3 regions of the Streptomyces sp. NPDC041200 genome follow, and region 1 is predicted to be linked to each of the others. Evidence: predicted binding sites of a transcription regulator. Region 1 holds the regulator's gene; each other region holds the start of a gene.
The links. Region 1 encodes HrcA, which represses chaperone genes, less so after heat shock. Its sites were predicted from a motif close to TTNGCACTCNGNNNNNCNGAGTGCNAA; they were not measured.
Positions count from the first base shown of each region.

Region 2: ACZ6CL_RS00455 (FmdB family zinc ribbon protein) is a predicted target of HrcA. The motif match lies at 4,411-4,437, and genes of this name have one in related genera.
Region 3: groL (chaperonin GroEL) is a predicted target of HrcA. The motif match lies at 3,883-3,909, and genes of this name have one in related genera.

Region 1 covers NZ_JBVIZF010000003.1:750,317-756,492, reverse strand. Annotated here, with positions in the region: gene ACZ6CL_RS13225 (DUF3097 domain-containing protein) at 1-234, opposite strand, end outside; gene ACZ6CL_RS13220 (MBL fold metallo-hydrolase) at 281-1,015, opposite strand; gene hrcA (heat-inducible transcriptional repressor HrcA) at 1,191-2,204, shown strand; gene dnaJ (molecular chaperone DnaJ) at 2,205-3,338, shown strand; gene ACZ6CL_RS13205 (nitronate monooxygenase) at 3,381-4,469, shown strand; gene ACZ6CL_RS13200 (16S rRNA (uracil(1498)-N(3))-methyltransferase) at 4,466-5,209, shown strand; gene ACZ6CL_RS13195 (hypothetical protein) at 5,269-5,811, shown strand; gene ACZ6CL_RS13190 (histidine triad nucleotide-binding protein) at 5,981-6,176, shown strand, end outside.
Region 2 covers NZ_JBVIZF010000001.1:83,006-89,181, forward strand. Annotated here, with positions in the region: gene ACZ6CL_RS00425 (P1 family peptidase) at 1-587, opposite strand, end outside; gene ACZ6CL_RS00430 (AMP-binding protein) at 790-1,332, shown strand; gene ACZ6CL_RS00435 (hypothetical protein) at 1,336-1,524, shown strand; gene mscL (large conductance mechanosensitive channel protein MscL) at 1,584-2,075, opposite strand; gene ACZ6CL_RS00445 (RcpC/CpaB family pilus assembly protein) at 2,169-2,882, opposite strand; gene ACZ6CL_RS00450 (S-methyl-5'-thioadenosine phosphorylase) at 3,077-3,925, opposite strand; gene ACZ6CL_RS00455 (FmdB family zinc ribbon protein) at 4,023-4,400, opposite strand; gene ACZ6CL_RS00460 (potassium/proton antiporter) at 4,511-6,019, opposite strand.
Region 3 covers NZ_JBVIZF010000002.1:685,615-691,790, reverse strand. Annotated here, with positions in the region: gene ACZ6CL_RS08365 (MurR/RpiR family transcriptional regulator) at 1-896, shown strand, start outside; gene murQ (N-acetylmuramic acid 6-phosphate etherase) at 970-1,995, shown strand; gene groL (chaperonin GroEL) at 2,095-3,720, opposite strand; gene ACZ6CL_RS08350 (cold-shock protein) at 4,039-4,245, opposite strand; gene ACZ6CL_RS08345 (MoaD/ThiS family protein) at 4,767-5,042, opposite strand; gene thrC (threonine synthase) at 5,039-6,176, opposite strand, start outside.

The DNA of each region.
Region 1 (6,176 bases):
GCGGCCCTCCAGGAGGAAGCCGCGCGGCTCCATGGGGAAGACGCGGTGCTTGCCGAAGCGGTCCTCAAGAGTGACCGTCGGCCCCTGCGCGGTCTTCTCGCAGCGGATCACGGCACCGCAGAACCCCGTGGTGACCTCCTCGACCACGAGATCCGGGTCCGCGGGAACCTCGGGGGCGGGCTGCTGCCGCTTCCAGGGCGGGGTCAGATCCGAGTCGTACTGTCGGCTGCGCATCCGGATGACGATAGCGCGGCGGGCTAACAGAACACGCGGAGGCGCGTTAAGGGGACACGCCGAAGCGCGCGGCCAGTTCGTCGCGTTGGTCACGTACGAAGGCCGCGTCCACGACCGCCCCGTGGCCGGGGACGTACCGCGCGTCCTCGCCGCCGAGGGCGAGCAGCCGGTCGAGGGCGGCGGGCCAGTGGGCGGGGATCGCGTCGGGTCCGGCCTGCGGCGGGCCCGACTCCTCCACCAGATCGCCGCAGAACACCACCTCCGGTTGGCCGGGAACCTGGCCCGGGACCAGAACGGCCAGGTCATGGGCGGTGTGCCCGGGCCCCACGTTCGCCAGAAGCACAGACCGGCCGCCCAGGTCGAGGGTGATCTCCCCGGAGACCACGTGACGCGGCGGTACGAGGTGATCGGCGGCCTCGGCGGCGGCCCCCGGGGGCACCCCGTGCCGTATCGCGTCCTCGCGCAGCGCCTCCCGGTCGTGGCGCAGCAGACCGTCCACGCCGGTGGCTCCGTACACTTCGCAGCCCGCGAACGCGGCCGTGCCCAGGACATGGTCGAAGTGCGGATGGGTCAGCGCGATCCGGGTCGGACGGCGGCCGGTCAGCCGGGTGATCTCGGCCCGCAGCGCCGCGCCCTCGCGCAGTGTGGAGCCGCTGTCCACCACGAGGACGTCCGTCTCGCCGGTGATCACGCCGACCGTGCAGTCCCAGTCGGGCAGCCTGCGGCGGGCGACATCGGGACCGAGCTGTTCCCACCCGGCCTCTTCCCAACACGTCTTCATACCGAGACGCTAGCTCCAACAGCGATAGCGTGACGTGTGGCCGGGGCGCCGGCGGGGGGCGGCTCTTGCCGTGGCCACCGCACCCCGCCGTACACTGGCTGAGGGGTTCTGGCACTCGTGACCGTTGAGTGCCAGAGGGACGACCGATGACACGGCTGGACTGGAGGTGCGCGGGGTGCTCAGCGAACGCAGACTCGAAGTGCTGCGTGCCATTGTCCAGGACTACGTGGGCACCGAGGAGCCGGTCGGCTCCAAGGCGCTCACCGAGCGGCACCGGCTGGGAGTCTCCCCGGCCACGGTGCGCAACGACATGGCCGCGCTGGAGGACGAGGGCTTCATCGCCCAGCCGCACACCAGCGCCGGGCGCATCCCCACGGACAAGGGGTACCGGCTCTTCGTGGACCGGCTGGCCGGAGTGAAGCCGCTGTCCGCTCCGGAGCGGCGGGCCATCCAGAGCTTCCTGGACAGCGCCGTCGACCTCGACGACGTGGTGGGGCGCACCGTCCGGCTGCTGGCGCAGCTGACCCGGCAGGTCGCGGTGGTGCAGTATCCGTCGCTGACCCGTTCGACGGTGCGGCACGTGGAGCTGCTGCCGCTGGCCACGGCCCGGGTGATGCTGGTGCTGATCACCGACACCGGGCGGGTCGAGCAGCGCGTGGTGGACTGCCCGGCTCCGATCAGCGACGACTCGCTGGCGGATCTGCGGGCCCGGCTCAACAGCCGGGTCGTGGGGCGGCGGTTCGCGGATGTGCCGCAATTGGTGCAGGATCTTCCGGAGTCCTTCGAACAGGAGGACCGGGGGACGGTCTCGACCGTGCTGGCGACGTTGCTCGAAACGCTTGTCGAGGAGACCGAAGAGCGGCTCATGATCGGCGGAACCGCGAACCTCACGCGTTTCGTGCATGATTTCCCCCTGACGATCCGGCCCGTGCTGGAGGCACTTGAGGAGCAGGTCGTCCTCCTCAAGCTGCTCGGCGAGCAAGACTCGGGTATGACCGTGCGCATTGGGCATGAGAATGCTCACGAGGGGCTGAATTCCACCTCGGTCGTCGCGGTCGGCTACGGTTCGGGCGACGAAGCCGTCGCCAAACTCGGCGTGGTCGGACCGACCCGCATGGACTACCCCGGAACGATGGGAGCGGTACGCGCAGTGGCACGTTACGTCGGACAGATCCTGGCGGAGTCGTAAGTGGCGACGGACTACTACGCAGTCCTGGGCGTGCAGCGCGATGCCTCGCAGGACGAGATCAAGAAGGCATTCCGCCGGCTCGCACGCGAGCTGCACCCGGACGTGAACCCGGATCCGAAGACCCAGGAGCGGTTCAAGGAGATCAACGCCGCTTACGAGGTGCTGTCGGACCCGCAGAAGAAGCAGGTCTACGACCTGGGCGGAGACCCGTCGGGGTCGGCCGCGGGCGGCGGCGCCGGTGGGTTCGGCGCGGGCTTCGGCAACTTCTCCGACATCATGGACGCGTTCTTCGGCACCGCCTCGCAGCGCGGCCCGCGGTCCCGCACCCGGCGCGGCCAGGACGCCATGATCCGCCTCGACGTGGAGCTGAGCGAGGCCGCGTTCGGCACCACCAAGGACATCCAGGTCGACACCGCCGTGGTGTGCACGACCTGCAGCGGTGAGGGCGCGGCGCCGGGTACTTCGGCGCAGACGTGTGACATGTGCCGCGGCCGCGGTGAGGTCTCGCAGGTGACGCGGTCCTTCCTCGGCCAGGTCATGACCTCGCGGCCCTGCCCGCAGTGCCAGGGCTTCGGCACCGTGGTGCCGACCCCGTGCCCGGAGTGCGCGGGCGACGGGCGGATCCGCTCGCGGCGCACGCTGACCGTGAAGATCCCGGCCGGTGTGGACAACGGCACCCGCATCCAGCTCGCGGGCGAGGGCGAGGTCGGCCCGGGCGGCGGCCCGGCGGGCGACCTGTACGTGGAGATCCACGAGGTCCCGCACCCCGTCTTCCAGCGGCGCGGCGACGACCTGCACTGCACGGTGACGATCCCGATGACGGCGGCGTCCCTCGGCACCAAGGTGCCACTGGAGACGCTGGACGGCCTGGAGGAGATCGACATCCGGCCCGGCACCCAGTCCGGCCAGTCGGTCCCGCTGCACCAGCGCGGCGTCACCCATCTGCGCGGCGGCGGCCGGGGCGATCTGATCGTGCACGTCGAGGTGACGACCCCGACCAAGCTCGACCCGGAGCAGGAGGAGCTGTTGCGGCGGCTGTCCAAGCTGCGCGGCGAGGAGCGGCCGACAGGGGAGTTCAAGCCCGGGCAGCAGGGGCTGTTCTCGCGCCTGAAAGACGCGTTCAACGGACGCTGATCCGGTGGCGGATCGTCGCGGGGGACATGGCACCATGTGGCCATGTCCTCCGCGCTGACCGATCTCGCCCGGTACCCGATCGTGCAGGCTCCGATGGCGGGCGGGGCCTCCTGCCCGCAGCTCGCCGCCGCTGTCATCGAGGCCGGGGGCCTCGGCTTCCTCGCCGCCGGTTACAAGGCGCCGGAGGCGATGTACGAGGAGATCAAGCAGCTGCGCGGGCTGACCGGCCGCCCCTTCGGCGTCAACCTGTTCATGCCGCAGCCGCCCGGCGACCCGACCTCCGTGGCGGTCTACGCCGACCGCCTCGCGGGTGAGGCGTCCCGCTACCAGACCGCGCTGGGGGACCCCGAGGCCAGCTCCGACGACGCGTACGACGCCAAGCTGGCGATCCTGCTGAACGACCCCGTCCCGGTGGTCTCGTTCACCTTCGGCTGTCCCACCCGCGCCGTGCTGGACGCGTTCGCCCGGGTGGGCACCCGGACCATCGTCACCGTGACCTCGCCGGTCGAGGCGGAGACCGCCCAGTGGGCGGGCGCCGACGCCGTCTGCGTCCAGGGCGTGGAGGCCGGTGGCCACCAGGGGGGCTTCCGCAACGACCCGGCGGACGATGCCCCCGGCGCGGTGCTCGGGCTGCTGTCGCTGGTCGCGCTGGTGCGCGAGACCGTGCAGATCCCGATCATCGCGGCGGGCGGGCTGATGCGCGGCTCGCAGATCGCCGCGGTGCTGGCCGCGGGCGCGTCGGCGGGACAGCTGGGCACCGCGTTCCTGGTCTGCCCCGAGTCGGGGGCGAACGCCCTGCACAAGACGGCCATGACCGACCCGCTGTTCGGCCGGACGGAGCTGACCCGGGCGTTCTCCGGCCGCCCGGCCCGCGGGCTGGTCAACCGGTTCATCCGCGACCACGGCCCGTACGCCCCGGCCGCCTACCCCCAGCTGCACCACCTCACCTCCGGGCTGCGCAAGGCGGCGGCCAGGGGCGGCGACCCGCAGGGCATGGCGCTGTGGGCCGGGCAGGGGCACCGGCTGGCGCGCGAACTGCCCGCCGCGCGGCTGGTGGAGAGCCTGGCCGTCGAACTGGACGCGGCGCGGTCCGGCTACGGGCTCCAGGCCCCGCGAGGCGTGGTGTCGTGAGCGCCCCGGTGTTCGTGGCCGACGACCTCGCGGGAGCGGCCACAGGGGCCCGTATCGCGCTCGACGGCCCCGAGGGGCGCCACGCGGTGTCGGTGAAGCGGCTGCGGGTCGGTGAGGCCGTCGTCCTCACGGACGGCGCCGGTACGGGCGTATCGGGCACCGTGGCGGCCGTCGAGGGCAAGGACCGGCTGCTGGTCGAGGTCGACGGCGTACGCCGGGAGGCGGCGCCGAGCCCGCGGATCACCGTCGTCCAGGCGCTGCCCAAGGGCGACCGCGGCGAGGTGGCCGTGGAGACCATGACCGAGACGGGCGTCGACGCGATCGTCCCGTGGGCGGCCGCCCGCTGCATCACCCAATGGAAGGGCGAACGCGGGCAGAAGGCGCTCGGCAAGTGGCGGTCGACCGCGCGCGAGGCGGGCAAGCAGTCCCGTCGGCTGACCTTCCCGGAGGTCGCGGACGCGATGACGACCAAGGAGGTTGCCCGGCTTCTCGCCGAAGCCGACCTCGCGGCCGTGCTCCACGAGGAGGGCAGCGTCCCCCTGGCGACGGCCCAACTGCCCCACGAGGGGCATATCGTGCTCGTCGTGGGCCCCGAAGGGGGCGTCTCGCCGGAGGAGTTGGCGGCCTTCGCCGCGGCGGGCGCGGGCCCGTACCGGCTGGGCCCCAGCGTGCTGCGTACCTCCACGGCCGGAACCGCCGCCGCCGCGCTGCTGTTGGGACGCACCGGCCGCTGGGGCTGAGGCCCGGGTGGCCGACGAAGGTCTTCCGGTTCGCCGTGGGTGATGGGAACCTGTCCTCTATGGGGGTATTAAGCCATCATGTACGGCACGGACGGCCGCTGCTGGCGGCCGTGGCCGCGGTCGTCGCGGCCATCGCGGTGACGGGCTGTGAGCCGAGGGACGGCGCGGTCACCGCGGTCGCCGTCTCGATCACCACGGACAAGGTCGGCACCTCCGCCCTGGAGCGGGGCGGCATCGGGGTGCGCTGGCTGACGTGCAACGCGGATCTGAAGCGCGGCCCCACGGCCGGGGCCTCGGCCTCGAGCACGGGTGACGCGGGCACCACGGACGCCTCGGTGGACTGCCGGGGCAGGACCGAGGACGACCAGGCCATCGGGATCAGGGGCAAGGTCACCTATGTGCGGGAGAACCACTGTGTGCGCGGCGATCTGACCGGCACGGTGGAGGGCCAGCGGGTCTTCCAGGCCAATGTGATCGGCGAGTGCGACGGCGACGGCGACACCGACGGCGCCCAGAGCCCCGCACCGACCCGCACTCATCCCTGGGACGAGGCCACCACCACCCACCCGTGGGACCAGAGGACCACGGCGCCCGGGAAATAGGCTCCCGCGGACGTTCCTCCAAGTCCTCACGACCGCGGGCCGTGTGCTTGTCTTGGTCACCATCTGGTTCGGGCCCACCGCCCGCGGGAGGCCCGGTAGCATCCCGTGCGGAAGCCTTGATGATCCAGAAGTGCCGATGATCCAGCCGACGATCCGTAAGGAGCCACCGGTGGCGGGAGAACCGCAGGCCGACTGCCTGTTCTGCAAGATTGTCTCGGGGGAGGTCCCGGCGACCGTCGTCCGTGAGACGGACACCACCGTCGCCTTCCGCGACATCAACCCCCAGGCGCCGACGCATGTCCTGGTGATCCCCAAGGTGCACTATCCGGACGCGGCGTCCCTGGCGGCCGCCGAGCCGCAGATCG
Region 2 (6,176 bases), on a different contig from region 1:
GCGGCCACCGTGATGCCGGACGGCAGCACCAGCGACGCCGATCCCATGCCGCCCTTGATCCCACCGGCCACCGCGCCCGCACCCGCGCCCACGTTGCCCTGCCCGACCGGCGCGCCGGGCTCCGTGGCGGCCGCCGCCTCGGCGGCCTCCCGGCCCAGGGCCGCGCCCGGCCGGGCTCGCCAGTCACCGCCCCGGCCGAGGTCGAAGAGCGCGGCCGTCGGGACGACCGGGACGACCTGCGCCGGATCGGGACCGACCCGGAAGCCGCGGCCGTGATCCTCCAGCCAGGCCGCCACCCCCGAGGCGCTGTCCAGGCCGAACGCGCTGCCGCCGGTCAGCACGACGGCCTCCACACGCTGGACGAGATTCCGCGGATCGAGGGCATCGGTCTCCCGGGTGCCCGGCCCACCGCCGCGCACATCGACGGCGGCGACCGCGCCGCCGTCGGGGGCCAGCACGACGGTCGTTCCGGTCAGCCATCCGTCTCCGGTGCGCTGCGCATGGCCGACACGCAGCCCGGGTACGTCTGTCAGGGCGTCGGCCCGGCCGGTGTGCGGGGAGTCGTGGGTGGTTCGCTCGGCATCCATGAACGCTATGCGTAGCACGGCGACTCGTGTCATGGTCGTACAACGAGGCGTGCCCGGCCCCGGAGCAAGGGCCCTCGCGAGCACCTCCGGACGGCGCGCGCCGGACCATCGTCGCCTCATATAGCGGGCGTTCATCAGACGTTGATGACCTGACAGCAGGCTGTGCGTTATGCCGTTCGTCCCCGCCTCAATGAAGACCGCCGTGCTCCGAACCTCCCGGACGGAGGAGCTTCCGACGCTGGCTGCCGCCACCCGGCAGACCGCCCCCGTGGCCCTCCGGTGGATCAGCGAGCCCGACTGCACCGAGGAGCTGACCCACGCCGAACTGCTCGACCAGGCCGCCAGGGCCGCCGCCGCCCTCACCCGGCTCGGGGTCCGGGCCGGTGACCGAGTGGCGGTGCATCTGCCGCTGGTGCCCGAATCCGTGATCGCCACGCTCGCCTGCGGCCGCCTCGATGTCGTACGTGGCAGCCTGCCGGTGGGACTGCGTCCGCATGAACTGCGCGACCGGATCAGGGAGATGGACGCCAAGATCGTCATCACCGCGGACGGGGAACAGCGCTGCGGGGAGCAGTACCCGCTCAAGCAGGTCATCGACCGGGCGCTCACCGGCTGCCCCGGTGTCCGGAATGTGCTGGTCGTGCACCGCCTCTCCCGCCCGGTGTCCTGGAAGCCCGGCCGGGACCTGTGGTGGCACGACGAACTCGGCCGGTACACCGAACCGCTGCCGCGGTCGTACGCTTGAGCCATGAGCACCGCCCCCGCCCCTGAACCGCGCGATCCGGCCGCCGCGCTGATCTTCGACGATCCTCTGGCGCAGCCGTCCTCGGACGATACGGACCGCGGCTGGGGCGAGCGGGCTTCCGGCGGCCACGGCGCCGACAGCGCCGCGGATCTGGCCCGGTTCCTCGACGAGAAGCCGCCCCACCACCTCTGACAGCGAGAGGCCCCACGCCGGAAGCCCCTGACGGCGCACGATGCCGATCAGGCGCTCGGCTAGGCGCTGGGGCCGCCTTCGCGCCGGGCCACCAGCTCGTCCCGGATCTCGCGGAGCAGCGTGAGCTCCTCGGCCTCCGTCTCGGCCAGCTCCTCCTCGGTCTGCTGCTCCTTGGCGGCCTTGCGCGCCAGATAGCGCGACATCGGCAGCACCATCAGGAAGTACACGACCGCCGCGGTGATGAGGAAGGTCAGCACGGCCGACAGCATGCTGCCCCACATGATCGGGATGCCGTGCACCACCTCGCCCGCCGCGTTCGTCTCGCAGGGCGCCTCGAGGCAGGAGCGGTACTTCTCCAGGTCCTTCGTGCCGAAGGCGCCAACTATGGGGTTGATCAGTCCCTTCACCACGGAGTTCACGACAGAGGTGAAGGCGGCTCCGATGACGACCGCGACCGCGAGGTCGATCACATTGCCGCGCATCAGGAAGGCTTTGAAGCCCTCCCAGACGCTCTCCTTCTGCTGCGTCTCGGTCTTCGTCTCTTCGCTCAACCCTCTGCCTTTCTCTCGCCGCGACGGTGCTGGTGCGGACGGTTCCGCAACCTACACCGGCGCCGAGCAGGCCCAAGAGGTGAGGCATGTGTGTCAGGAGCGGCACAGTGTCACCGCCAGACGTGAGGTGGCCTCGGCTCCCGCGAGCGCGGCGGCGGCCGCGCGCGGCACTCTGAGGACCACCAGCGCCCCGCCGTCCGCCGGGCCGCCGCCGTCGAGCGCCCCGGAGCCCGGCTCGCCCGCCTCCGGGGAGCCTCCGGCTCCCGGCGGTCCGCCGCCCCTGAGACCGGGGACGGAGGCCACCCGGACCCCGCGGGCGACCATCCGCGCCGGGGCATCGGACCCGCGGCGCCGGACGGCGTCGGGCGCGGGCGTGGCCAGCACGTCCACCCGGTCGCCGGGACTCAGCAGCCGCACCGCCGCCGCGTCGGAGATCCGGACCGGGGCGGACACCATGGCGGGGCGCGGCGGCTCGTACCGGCCCCCGGCCGGGGCGGCGGAAGCAGGCTCCGGGCGCGCCGATCCCTGACCGGACGGTGCCGCGGCCGCGAGCGCGGCGGCCGTCAGCGCCAGCCCGGCCGCCATCGAGCGCCGCCGTCGCCGCGCGGACCGCCGCAGCCGGTATCTGCCGTCGCGAGCCACCCGCACCGGACCGAAGCGCGGCACCGCCCGGGCCGGGGGAGTGGCACGGGTCAGCGGAGCAGAGCCGGGGGAGAGGGGAGCGGGAAACGGGGACGCGGGGGACGGGGGCGCGGGAAACGCGGACGCGGACGCGGAGGCCGGGGACGCGGGGAACGGATGGGACATGGCACAACACCGCCTGCCGTGAGGAGCCAGGAGCTTCTGGGCCCCTTCACCATGCCCGGCCCCACCGGATCGCGCTGGGGCCTGTGGACGGCCGCCGCCTTGTGGACAACTCGGTCCCCCACACGAGCGCGCCCCGCGCTGGTACGCCCCCTGTCAGTGCGCTCCGTACCAGCGCGGCCCCGCCAGCCCAGCCGCTACGGCAGGTCGATCCCCAGGTCCCAGCCGTCGTGCCCGTGCGTGCACAGGCAGTCCCGCTCGGCGTTGTCCGGAAGGCCGCTCACCGCGTCGAAGAGCACCTCGCGCAGCCGCCCGACGTTCTCGCCGAACACCTTCATCACCTCGGCGTGCGAGACGCCCTCACCTGTCTCCACTCCCGCGTCCAGATCGGTGACCAGCGTCAACGACGTGTAGCACAGCTCCAGTTCACGGGCGAGGACCGCTTCCGGATGTCCGGTCATCCCGACCACCGACCAGCCCTGCGCGGCATGCCAGCGCGATTCCGCGCGAGTGGAGAAGCGCGGCCCTTCGACCACGCACATCGTCCCGCCGTTCACCGGCTCCCAGCCGCGTCCGCGCGCCGCCGTCACCGCGACCTGCCGCCCCACCGGGCAGTACGGATCGGCGAAGGTCGTGTGCACCACGTTCGGAACCCGCCCGTCCGGCAGCGGCTCACCGTCGAAGTAGGACTGCGTACGTCCCTTGGTGCGGTCCACGAGCTGGTCCGGCACCAGCAGCGTCCCCGGCCCGTACTCCGGCCGCAGCCCGCCCACCGCGCACGGTCCGAACACCTGCCGCGCCCCGACCGCGCGCAGGGCCCACAGGTTGGCGCGGTAGTTGATCCGGTGCGGCGGCAGATGGTGCTTGCGGCCGTGGCGGGGCAGGAAGGCGACCCGCCGTCCCGCGATGTCTCCGAGGAAGAGTGAATCGCTCGGAGCCCCATAGGGAGTCTCTACGGTGATCTCGGTCACATCATCGAGGAAGGCGTAGAACCCCGACCCTCCGATGACCCCTATGTCTGCTTGTGTGCTGCTCGTCTCAGCCATGCGATCACCCTAGCCAGCCGGCGCTGACCGCGTCCGCACGCACCGCGCCCCCGCGGCTTCCCGGGAGGGAGCGGCGGGGGCGCGGTGACGTGTGCCGTCAGGCGGCCGAGCTGGTGCTGCTCGACGATGACGTGGTCGACGAAGAAGATGTCGACGAGGAAGACGAGGAGGACGAAGACGACGACCCCGAGGAGCTGTCCGAGGAGGAGGACGAGGACGACGAGCTCTTGTCCGATGACGAGTCGCTGTCACTCTTCGCCGCGGGCTTCGCCGAGCTCCCGCTCGAGCCGCTGGACGAGGACCGGCTGTCATTCCGGTAGAAGCCGGAGCCCTTGAAGACGATGCCGACCGCGGAGAACACCTTCTTCAGGCGCCCCTGGCACTCGGGGCATTCGGTGAGCGCGTCGTCGGTGAACTTTTGCACCGCTTCGAGGCCCTCGCCGCACTCGGTGCACTGGTACTGGTAGGTCGGCACGTACTTCCTCCTGGCACTCTCACTCATTGAGTGCTAACGACGCTCCATAGTGCAGCATTCCGGCCCGCCAGTCCACTGCGGTACGGCGGACGGTGACCTACGCCACGCCATCAGCCGCCACCGGTACCCAGCCAGCCCGCCAGCTTGCCGCCCCGGCCGACCGCCCGCAGTCGCTGTTCGGCCGCGTCCCGCACCGGGTCGGTGGCTACCACCAGGAGTTCGTCGCCGCGCCGCAGCACGGTCGACGGGAGCGGTACGAAGCTGGCGCCGTCCCGGACGACGAGGGTGACCGCGGCCCCGGGCGGCAGCCGCAGCTCGGCGACCTCCACGCCGTGCATCCGGGACTCCCTGGGGATCGACACCGACAGCAGATGCCCGCGCAGCCGCTCCAGCGGCGCCGATTCGATGCCGAGGTCCGCGGTGCCCTCCGTCTCCTCCAACCGCAGCCGGGTGGCGAACCAGGGCAGTGTCGGCCCCTGGATCAGGGTGTAGATGATCACCAGGACGAAGACGATGTTGAAGATCCGGCGGCTGTCGGGCACCTCGCCGACCATGGGGATGGTCGCGAGCACAATGGGCACCGCGCCGCGCAGCCCGGCCCAGGACAGCAGGGCCTTCTCCCGCCAGGCGACACGGAACGGCGCCGTGCTCACCAGCACCGACACGGGCCTGGCGACCACGGTCAGCACCAGACCGACGACGACGCCCGGCCAGATGTCGTCGGCTAGTTCGTGCGGCGTCACCAGCAGTCCGAGCAGGACGAACATGCCGATCTGGGCGAGCCAGCCGAGCCCCTCGGCGAAACCCCGGGTAGCCGGCCAGTGCGGCAGCTTCGCGTTGCCCATGACGAGCGAGGCGAGGTAGACGGCGAGGAAGCCGGAGCCGTGTGCCAGCGCGCCGCCCGCGTACGCGACGACCGCGATGGCCATCACCGCGATCGGGTACAGACCCGAGGCGGGCAGGGCCACGCGGCGCAGACCGTACGAGCCCAGCCAGCCGATCGCGAGACCGATCGCCGCGCCGATCGCCAGCTCCAGCGCGATCAGGCCGATCATTTGGTACCAGGGGTCGATCGGGCCCTGGCTGGAGAAGGCGACCACCAGGATCACCACCGGGGCGTCATTGAAGCCCGATTCGGCCTCCAGGACACCGGTCAGCCGCTTGGGCAGCGGCACCTTGCGCAGCACGGAGAAGACCGCCGCCGCGTCCGTGGACGACACCACCGCGCCGATGATCAGCGCCTGCCGCCAGTCCAGCCCCACCACATAGTGCGCCGCCGCCGCGGTGACCCCCACGCTCACCGCGACGCCCAGCGTCGACAGCGCGGCGGCCGTCGGCAGCGCGGGTTCGATTTCTCGCCACTTGGTGCCCAGGCCGCCCTCGGCCAGGATCACCACCAGCGCGGCGTAGCCGATGACCTGCGTCAGTTCGGCGTTGTCGAAGGTGACGCCGAGCCCGTCCGTGCCCAGGGCGACGCCCATCCCGAGGTAAAGCAGCAGGGTGGGAAGCCCGCTGCGGGAGGAGAGCCGTACGGCCGCCACCGCGACGAGCAGGACGAGAGAGCAGACCAGCAGCAGTTCATTGAGGTGGTGGACAGTCAGGGGCCGAACCTTTCTCACGTGAGCGGCGGGACCTTCGGGGACGAGATGAACGGTTCCCGGCCGACCGGAACTTCATTGCCTTACCTAACATTTTACGGGTTCTTGACGCGGGCCTTCCACGCGGGCCGCCCGCGGAGGTGCGGGAGGCCCGGTCCGGAGTCCGGTGGCGCGGTCC
Region 3 (6,176 bases), on a different contig from region 1:
CCGACCCCGCCGTGCCCGCCCCCGCCGCCCTCGCGGCGAAGGTCCGCACCCTGGGCCCGTCCATGACCCGCTCGATGCAGCGCGTCGCCGAGGCCGTCGCGGGCGATCCGGCGGGCTGCGCTGCGCTCACCGTCACCGGTCTGGCCGAGCGTACGGGCACCAGCGAAGCCACCGTCGTCCGCACCTCCCGACTGCTCGGCTACCCCGGATACCGCGATCTGCGCCTCGCACTCGCCGCGCTCGCCGCGCAGCAGGCGGCGGGCCGGGCACCGGCCGTCACGGCGGACATCGCGGTCGACGACCCGATCGGGGACGTGATCGCCAAACTGGCCCAGGAAGAGCAGCAGTGTCTGGCCGACACCGCCGCCGGGCTCGACCCCGGCCAGGTCGAGGCCGCGGTCGCCGCGGTCGCCGCCGCCCGCCGGATCGACGTGTACGGCGTGGGCGCGTCGAACCTGGTCGCCCAGGACCTGGTCCAGAAGCTGCTGCGGATCGGCCTGATCGCGCACGCGCACGCCGATCCGCACCTGGCCGTCACCAACGCCGTCCAGCTGCACTCCCGTGACGTCGCGCTCGCGATCACCCATTCGGGGCGGACTACGGACGTCATCGAGCCACTGCGCGTCGCCTTCGAGCGCGGGGCGACCACCATCGCGATCACCGGCCGCCCTGACGGCGAGATCGCGCAGTACGCGGACCTCGTACTCACCACCTCCACCGCACGCGAGAGCGAGCTGCGCCCGGCGGCGATGTCCAGCCGCACCAGCCAGCTGCTGGTGGTGGACTGCCTGTTCATAGGCGTGGCGCAGCGCACGTACGAGAGCGCGGCGCCCGCCCTGTCCGCCTCGTACGAGGCCCTCGCGCACCGGCACGACCCCCGCACCAGCCACCGCTGAGCAGGGAGCCCGCCGCGGGACCCGCACCGCCATCCCCCACCGTCACGCTTATGTAGGGAAGAGCCGCTTCGCCATGACTTCCGCCGCCGATCAGCACCAGCAAGAGCAAGCGCACCAGCAAGAGCAGCAGCTCCGTGCCCAGCTGGAGACCCTGACCACCGAGGCGTTCCGCCCCGAACTCGCCGGGATCGACCGGCTCGACACCATCGAGATCGCCCGCGTCATGAACGCCGAGGACGCCGGGGTCCCCGCCGCCGTCGCCGCGCAGCTGCCCCGGATCTCCGCCGCCATCGACGGCATCGCCGCGCGCATGGCGGGCGGCGGGCGGCTGGTCTACGCGGGCGCGGGCACCGCCGGGCGGCTCGGGGTGCTCGACGCGAGCGAGTGCCCGCCCACCTTCAACACCCCGCCGGACCGGGTGGTCGGCTTGATCGCGGGCGGACCGGACGCCGTGGTGTCGTCCGTCGAGGGCGCGGAGGACAGCGCGGAGCTGGCCGCCGAGGACCTGGACCGGCTCGGGATCGGCCCGCACGACGCGGTCGTGGGCGTCTCGGCGTCCGGCCGCACCCCGTACGCCGTGGGTGCCGTCGAGCACGCCCGCCGCCGGGGGGCGCTCACCGTCGGACTGTCGTGCAACACGGACTCGGCGCTCGCGGCGGCCGCCGACCACGGCATCGAGGTCGTCGTCGGGCCGGAGCTGCTGACCGGGTCCACCCGGCTCAAGGCGGGTACGGCGCAGAAGCTCGTGCTCAACATGATCTCGACCATCACCATGATCCGGCTGGGCAAGACCTACGGGAATCTGATGGTCGACGTGCGCGCGTCGAACGAGAAGCTGCGGGCGCGCACCCGCCGCATCGTCTCCCTGGCGACCCGCGCGACCGGCTCGACCGACGTGACCGGCTCGACCGGCCCGACCGACGCGACCGGCGTGACCGACGAACAGATCGAGAGCGCGCTGACGGCCACCGGCTGGGAGGCCAAGAACGCCATCCTCACCATCCTCGGCGGCGTCGACGCGCCCACCGCCGAGAAGCTGCTCGCCGAGGCAAACGGCCATCTGCGGGCCGCCCTCGAAGCGGCGGGCGCAGAGCGGTAAACAACACGGCGGCGGGGCGGCACCCCTGGGAGAAAGGGTGCCGCCCCGCCGTCGTCAGTGGACGGTATGACCGACCGGCGCGCGGGGCGCCGAAGCCGATCAGAAGTCCATGTCACCGCCCGGCATGCCGCCCGGGGCGCCCGCCGGAGCGGACTTCTCGGGCTTGTCGGCGATGACGGCCTCGGTGGTGAGGAACAGCGCGGCGATCGACGCGGCGTTCTGCAGCGCGGAGCGCGTGACCTTGGCCGGGTCGATGATGCCCTCGGCGATCAGGTCGATGTACTCACCGGTCGCGGCGTTGAGGCCGTGGCCCGGGGTCAGGTTGCGCACCTTCTCCACCACGACGCCGCCCTCAAGGCCGGCGTTGACGGCGATCTGCTTCAGCGGGGCCTCCAGGGCCAGGCGCACGGCCTGGGCACCGGTGGCCTCGTCACCCTCGAGCTCCAGCTTCTCGAAGACCGAGACGGTCTGGAGCAGGGCCACGCCACCACCGGCGACGATGCCCTCCTCGACGGCGGCCTTGGCGTTGCGCACCGCGTCCTCGATGCGGTGCTTGCGCTCCTTCAGCTCGACCTCGGTCGCGGCACCGGCCTTGATGACGGCCACGCCGCCGGCCAGCTTCGCCAGGCGCTCCTGGAGCTTCTCGCGGTCGTAGTCCGAGTCCGAGTTCTCGATCTCGGCGCGGATCTGGTTGACGCGGCCCTGCACCTGGTCGGTGTCGCCGGCGCCGTCCACGATGGTGGTCTCGTCCTTGGTGACGGTGACCTTGCGGGCGCGGCCGAGCAGGTCGATACCCGCGTTCTCCAGCTTGAGGCCGACCTCCTCGGAGATGACGGTGCCACCGGTGAGGATGGCGATGTCGCCGAGCATGGCCTTGCGGCGGTCACCGAAGCCCGGAGCCTTGACGGCGACGGACTTGAACACACCCTTGATCTTGTTCACGAGCAGCGTGGCGAGCGCTTCGCCCTCGATGTCCTCGGCGATGATCAGCAGCGGCTTGCCGGACTGCATGACCTTCTCGAGCAGCGGGAGGAGGTCCTTCACGCTGGTGATCTTCGAGCTGACGATCAGGATGTACGGGTCGTCGAGCGACGACTCCATGCGCTCCATGTCCGTCGCGAAGTACGGGGAGATGTAGCCCTTGTCGAAGCGCATGCCCTCGGTCAGCTCAAGCTCGAGCCCGAAGGTCTGCGACTCCTCGACCGTGATGACGCCTTCCTTGCCGACCTTGTCCATGGCCTCGGCGATCAGCTCGCCGATCTGGGTGTCAGCGGCGGAGATGGAGGCGGTGGAGGCGATCTGCTCCTTGGTCTCCACGTCCTTGGCCTGCTCGAGCAGCTGGGCGGAGACGGCCTCGACGGCCTTCTCGATGCCGCGCTTGAGGGCCATCGGGTTGGCGCCCGCGGCAACGTTCCGCAGGCCCTCCTTGACCAGCGCCTGGGCGAGGACGGTCGCGGTCGTCGTGCCGTCACCGGCGACGTCGTCCGTCTTCTTCGCGACCTCCTTGACCAGCTCGGCGCCGATCTTCTCGTACGGGTCCTCGAGTTCGATCTCCTTGGCGATGGAAACACCATCGTTGGTGATCGTGGGGGCGCCCCACTTCTTCTCGAGGACGACGTTACGGCCCTTGGGGCCGAGGGTGACCTTGACGGCGTCGGCGAGCTGGTTCATCCCGCGCTCGAGGCCGCGCCGCGCCTCCTCGTCGAACGCGATGATCTTGGCCATGTGAAGTGGTCCTCCCAAGACGGGGTGGATTGCTCCGGACCGCGCCTGGCGCCCGCGACGGACGGCCTGCCTGCCATGCGGTTCCTTGCCCCGCACGACGTCGGCTTGCCTCACCGACCCGATCCTTCTGTCACTCTCACCTTCAGAGTGCTAACGCAATAATTAGCACTCGCCCCATGAGAGTGCAAGCGCCCGAGGGGCGTCAAGAGAGGCGACCGGGAGGGGCGCCGGGCACCCTCACGGACATGCCAGAGGGCCCGCCCCCTCACGGGGTACGGGCCCTCCGGCGTTTCAGTCAGCTGCCTCGCGTTCGGCGCGTCAGCCTACGGCCACGCGGACCATGTCCGCCTGCGGGCCCTTCTGGCCCTGCGAGATCTCGAACTCGACCCGCTGGCCTTCCTCGAGGGTGCGGTAACCGTCCATCTGGATCGCACTGTAGTGGACGAACACGTCCGCACCACCGTCGACCGCGATGAAGCCGTACCCCTTCTCCGCGTTGAACCACTTGACGGTGCCCTGAGCCATTCCTAACTCCCCTATTGCTGGCCCTTGCGCAGGACCGCACTCCGCGGACCCGGGTCAGACCTCACCCCCCGAGTCGAGGGGGGTGTGCGCCGGAACGCGTCGACCGCCGCTGAATGTATCCGTCCCAACGCCCTCTGCAACAGGTCAATTGGACGAGAATTCTGGGCACGGCCGATCGGTAAAAAGTGGAGAATTCCTGTGAAGCTCGGGCAAACCCGGCGGGACATAGGGTACCAACCCGACAAATCGCGCACACACTTTGCGCACAAGTTGACGAGTTCTCATATGCGGTTCCGGCGCCGAGGCGGATGAGTAACCCGGGGCCCATTGGGGAAGCGGGGCAACTCTATCGCGATTCGAAACGCGGAATCGCCCCGTCCGTTTGTTCCCGGACGGGGCGATTTACAGAGGTGAGAGGGGTGATGGGCCGTCAGCAGACACCCCTGACCGCGGGGTCAGACACCCCTGACCGCAGGGTCAGACACCCCTGGCCGCAGGGTCAGGCACCCGCGACCGCGGGGTTAGCCACCCGCGACCGCGGGGATGATCGACACCCCGGCGCCGTCCGGCGTGGCCGTGTCCAGGCCCTCGGCGAAGCGCACGTCGTCGTCGTTGACGTAGACGTTCACGAAGCGGCGCAGCTTGCCGGTGTCGTCCAGGACGCGGGCCGCGATGCCCGTGTGGTTCTTCTCCAGGTCCGACAGAACCTCGGAGAGGGTCGCGCCCTCGGCACTGACCTCGGCCTGGCCGCCGGTGTAGGTACGCAGGATGGTCGGGATTCGGACGTTGACGCTCATGCGAGGCCTGCCTCTCGGAACGAGTCAAGGGTGGGGCGGATGATGGCGGAGGGGCCCGTGGTGGGAGCCACCGCGTCGAGGGTCTTGAGGCCGTCGCCGGTGTTGAGGACGACGGTCGTCAGGGACGGGTCGAGCAGACCGTCCTCGATCAGCTTCTTGGTCACGCCGACGGTCACGCCGCCCGCGGTCTCCGCGAAGATCCCCTCGGTGCGGGCGAGCAGCTTGATCGCGTCGACCACCTGCTCGTCGGTGACATCCTCGACCGCCCCGCCGGTGCGGCGCGCGATGTCGAGGACGTACGGGCCGTCCGCCGGGTTGCCGATGGCCAGCGACTTGGCGATGGTGTTCGGCTTCTGGGGGCGCACCACGTCGTGGCCCGCCTTGAAGGCGGCGGAGACCGGGGAGCAGCCCTCGGCCTGGGCGCCGAAGATCTTGTACGGCTTGTCCTCGACCAGACCGAGCTTGATCAGCTCCTTGAGCCCCTTGTCGATCTTGGTGAGCTGGGAGCCGGAGGCGATCGGGATGACGATCTGGTCCGGCAGCCGCCAGCCGAGCTGCTCACAGATCTCGTACGCCAGGGTCTTGCTGCCCTCGCCGTAGTACGGCCGCAGGTTGACGTTGACGAAGCCCCAGCCCTCGCCCACGGGGTCGCCGATCAGCTCGCTGCAGAAGCGGTTGACGTCGTCGTACGTGCCCTCGATGCCGACCAGCTCACCGCCGTAGACGGCGGCCATGACGACCTTGCCCGCCTCCAGGTCGTGCGGGATGAAGACGCACGAGCGGAAGCCGGAACGCGCGGCCGCGGCGCCCACCGCGCCGGCCAGGTTGCCGGTGGAGGAGCAGGACAGGGTGGTGAAGCCGAAGGTGCGGGCCGCCTGGACGGCGATGGCGACGACCCGGTCCTTGAAGGAGTGGGTCGGGTTGCCGGAGTCGTCCTTGACGTGCAGCTCGCCGGTGACGCCCAGCTCACGGGCGAGTCGGTCGGCCTTGACCAGCTGGGTGAAGCCCGGGCTCAGACTGGGGAGTGTGGCCACGTCCGCGGGGACGGGCAGCAGCGGCGCGTAGCGCCAGATGTTGTCCGGACCGGCCTCGATCTGCTTCCGCAGCCCCTCTGGGTCGCCGCTGGGCAGCTCG